Regions from separate parts of the Candidatus Pelagibacter sp. HIMB1611 genome, predicted to be linked through region 2. Evidence: riboswitches for the same ligand, from Rfam matches in the RefSeq annotation. Region 2 holds a riboswitch; the other holds the start of a gene.
The links. A riboswitch is a leader RNA that binds a small molecule or an ion and turns the genes downstream of it on or off. The one in region 2 is predicted to bind glycine.
Positions count from the first base shown of each region.

Region 1 (2,209 bases), 560 kb from region 2:
TGGATCAGGAAAGAAATTTAAACATTGCCATGGAGCTTTGTAATTCTCAAAAAAGAAAAAATAAGGAAGCTAAAAATAATAAACCTACACCAATACCAAATAATAATTTTTTTGATTTGAAAATATTATCAAAATTATTTTTCTTAATGGTCAAATTGCTTAAATCTTCTACATTGTTCATAAAACCATCATTTCTTCCAATTTTTAAAAATTTATTTTTTCTTTCATTCATTATATCTTCTGACGTCATTTCTTTATATTGATCTAAATTTTTAGAAATAGATTTTCTAACATTGTCTAGCATCAGGTCTCTATCCCTGTGAGCGCCACCTAAAGGTTCTGGGATTATTTCATCAATAACTTTTAATTTTAATAAATCTTTTGCGGAAAGCTTCATTGCTTTTGCTGCATCAAGCATTTTTTTTGGATCTCTCCATAATATAGTTGCACAGCCTTCAGGAGATATAACTGAATAAATAGCATTTTCTAACATAATAACTTTGTTAGAAGATGCTAATGCAATCGCACCACCTGAGCCACCCTCACCTATAACTATTGCGATGGTTGGTACCTTAAGTTCCATACAACATTCAATTGATTTTGCTATTGCCTCAGCTTGACCTCTTTCCTCTGCACCAACACCAGGATAAGCACCTGGCGTGTCTATGAATGAGATAATTGGAATATTAAATTTATTTGCTAAATTCATTAATCGAATAGTTTTTCTGTAACCCTCAGGTCGCATCATCCCAAAATTTCTTTCAATTCTACTGTCTAAATCTTCACCCTTTTCTTGGCCGATAACCAAAACTGAATAACCATTGAATTTTGCAAAACCTGTAAGCACAGATTTATCTTCACCATAATAACGGTCTCCAGATAGAGAAATAAAATCTTCGAATAAATTATCTATGAAAAATTTAGACTTTGGTCTGTCTTCATGTCTTGCAACCATGGTGGTTTGCCATGGATCTAAGTTTGAATATATATCGTTTAATTTTTGATCTAACTCAACTTGTGTTTTTGAAATTTTTTGCGTATCCACTTCTGACAATCCCTCTTGATTATAGGGATCTTTTAATTTTTCCAATTCTGTCTCTAAATCTTTAATCTCAGTTTCAAAATTAAGATAATTTTTCATAATATGGTTATAGCGGATGGTTAATTCATAAAAAAGGCAATAAAATGATATTTAATTTAGAGTGTAATTGTTATTAATTGACTCTTTTCTAGAAGAAGATACATATTTTGGCATCGGGAGAGACTAATAGATTTAGCACCGAAGGAGCAACCACCCCGGAAACTCTCAGGTAAAAAGGACCGATAGTTGCATAACACTCTGGAAAGAGAATTAATTCCGCCGAAGGAGCAAAACTCTCAGGCAAAAATACAGATGGGGTAATTTAGGTGATATGCAAGAAAAATATATAAATATAAATACTTTAAAAGTATCTGAAAAACTTTCTCAATTTATTAGCGACGAGCTATTAAAAGAAACAGATCTATCTGTTGATAATTTTTGGTCAGGGTTCGAGAAAACAGTCAATGAATTAGCACCTAAAAATAAAGAATTAATAAAATTTAGAGAGGACTTACAAAAACAAATAGACAATTGGCATATAAAAAATAAGGGAAATGAATTTAATTTGTCAGAATATAAAAAATTTCTAACAGAAATTGGTTATTTGAAAGAAGAAGGTGACGATTTTGAAATATCAACTCAAAATGTTGATGAGGAAATAACAAGTATTGCTGGGCCTCAACTTGTTGTACCAGTCATGAATGCGAGATACGCATTAAATGCAGCTAATGCTAGATGGATGAGCTTATACGATAGTCTGTATGGAACAGATGTAATTGAACAATCAGAAGATAGCGTATCTGAAAGATACGATCCGTTAAGAGGTGAGATGGTAATAAAATATGGAAGAGATTTTTTAGATAAATATTTTCCATTAGCAGGATTGAGTTGGCAAAAAATTACAAGTTTTGCGGTTAAGTATGGAAAATTTAAAGCTTTAAAAGGTGCTGATATTTATGATTTGGTAGATGAGAATAAGTTTATTGGTCATAGGGGTGAAGCTGACAACCCGTCTGCAATAATTTTAAAAAATAACAATTTACATATAGAAATTTTAAAAGATTCAAGAGCTTTTGCGGCTCAACAAGATCATGCTGGTATTAGTGACATAATTTTAGAATCTGCGGT
Region 1 is NZ_JBNAJM010000001.1:1,405,562-1,407,770, reverse strand. Features, by position in the region: gene secA (preprotein translocase subunit SecA) at 1-43, shown strand, start outside; gene ACTTAS_RS07585 (acetyl-CoA carboxylase carboxyltransferase subunit alpha) at 47-1,141, opposite strand; glycine riboswitch at 1,246-1,333, shown strand; gene ACTTAS_RS07580 (malate synthase G) at 1,413-2,209, shown strand, end outside.
Region 1: another riboswitch for glycine. It lies ahead of ACTTAS_RS07580 (malate synthase G); the one in region 2 lies ahead of gcvT (glycine cleavage system aminomethyltransferase GcvT).

Region 2 (2,209 bases):
TTACTTCTAGTAAAATTTTTGTATCAACTTTGGAAAACTCTTTATCTATGTAGCCCATTGCTATTGGACCATTTACACTTGGGCCAAAAGTTCCGCTGGTAACCTCGCCAATAAGTTTTTCTGACTCATCAAAAATTTTAGTTTTTTCTCTAGCAATCAATCTTCCTTCTGGTTTAATCCCAATTCTAATTTTAGAGGTACCTTCTTGTATTTCTTTCATAATTTTATCAGAACCAACAAATCCGCCATTTGAAATTCTCTCTTTAGAAATCGCCCACTTTAAGTTTGCTTCAATTGGTGTTTTTTCAGTATCAAGTTCATGTCCATATAAGCACAATCCAGCCTCTAATCTCAAGGTATCTCTTGCCCCAAGTCCTATAAGTTGTGCTCCTTTTTCCATCAAATTATGAGTAAATCCTTCAGCCAAATCGTTATTAATAGATACTTCAAAACCATCCTCTCCTGTGTAACCAGATCTTGTTACAAAAACTTTCTGATCTTTATAATCAAACCAGTTCCCAGTCATAAAATTAAGCTTTTCAACACCCTCTATAGTATTGTTTAAAATCTCAACTGACTTTGGACCTTGAATTGCAATTAATGCTCTTTGATCATCAAGAACCATTTCATATTTACTTTTAAGTAAATCTGATAAAATTTTAAAATCATTATCTTTGCAGGCTGCGTTTAAAATAATTAAATATCCTTTTTCAATTTTAGTGATTATCAAATCATCGTGAATTCCAGCACTATCGTTCATTAAAAAACTATATTTAGAACAGTTTTGTTTCAAATTTTTTAAATCAAGCGGGAAAATTTTTTCAAGATCAGCGGTTAAATCCTCTCCACCATCAATAAATAATTGACCCATATGAGACACATCAAAAATACCTGCATTTGATCTTGTGAATTTATGCTCTTCAACAATTCCTTTGCTGTATTGTATGGGCATTTCATATCCAGCAAATTCTACAAATTTAGCGTGGTTATCTTGATGAAGTTTGTTTAATGATGTTTTTTTTCCCATACTAACTCTGTCGTACCCATCTGTATTTTTGCCTGAGAGTTTTACTCCTTCGGCGAGAACTCAATCTCTTTCCAGAGTTAATATAATACGGTCCTTTTACCTGAGAGTTTCCTGGGCGGTTGCTCCTTCGGTGTCACAAAGTTTGTGATCTCTCCCGTTAGCAAATATTCTAATAAATACTGTTTAATGTCAAATGTTATTAGATCGCTTTTTTTTCTGAGGTATATAAATTGTAAAATTGAAGTAAAACTGCAAAAATAACTATTGATCCTCCAATTATCACTATGAAAGGCGGTTGTTCATTTATAAACAACCACGCCCAAAAAGGACCTAGCACTGCTTCTGTTAACATTATGATTCCAACCATTGCTGATGGTGTTCGTTGAGCTCCGATAGTAATAAATATAAAACCTAATCCTAATTGTAAAAATCCAGCTAAAAATCCTAAAAAAATATCATTTGGAGATATCATTATTTTTTCAGACATTAGATAACCAATTAACAGCGCAAAGACTCCTGCAACAAATTGGGCTGGAACCATATCAACAGTTGGATATTTTCTTACTACTAAAATTAATGTAGCAAATGATATGGGCATTATGAATGCTGCTATATTTCCAGACATTTGACCTGGAGATAAAGAACTTCCAACCATTAGAAGTATTCCTGAAATTGCAAGAATTATTGAGGTTAAAGTAATTGCTGAAATTTTTTCTTTTAAAAAAAAATAACCGAATATTGCTAGGAAGATTGTTTGTGTTTGAATAATAAAATTAGCATTAGCAACTGTTGTGTTATACATCGCAAATACATAACCACTAAAACCGAGTGATAAAATAAATCCACCAAAGAAACCAGGATACCCTAAATTATAAAAGGATCTAAATACTTGTTTTTTATAGGTTAAAGCTAAGTACAAGCTAATAACAATTAAGAAAAATACTGTTCTCCAAAATAATATTTGCCAAAGAGTTGCTCCTTCAAATGATTTTACAATCAAACCTCCAAAACTAAGACTACACGCACCTAAGAAAATTAAAAAAGGCCCCGGAAGTTTTCTAATAATATTCATTATATTTGAGTGAGTAAGTTCTGAGTATCCATCTCATACAATTTAAACAAAGTTTCTGCATCAGATAAATTTATCTCTTTAAATTTGATTTTTGAGCCAGGTGATATTTG
Region 2 is NZ_JBNAJM010000001.1:846,358-848,566, forward strand. Features, by position in the region: gene gcvT (glycine cleavage system aminomethyltransferase GcvT) at 1-1,027, opposite strand, end outside; glycine riboswitch at 1,106-1,195, opposite strand; gene ACTTAS_RS04720 (DMT family transporter) at 1,227-2,099, opposite strand; gene ACTTAS_RS04725 (biotin-dependent carboxyltransferase family protein) at 2,099-2,209, opposite strand, start outside.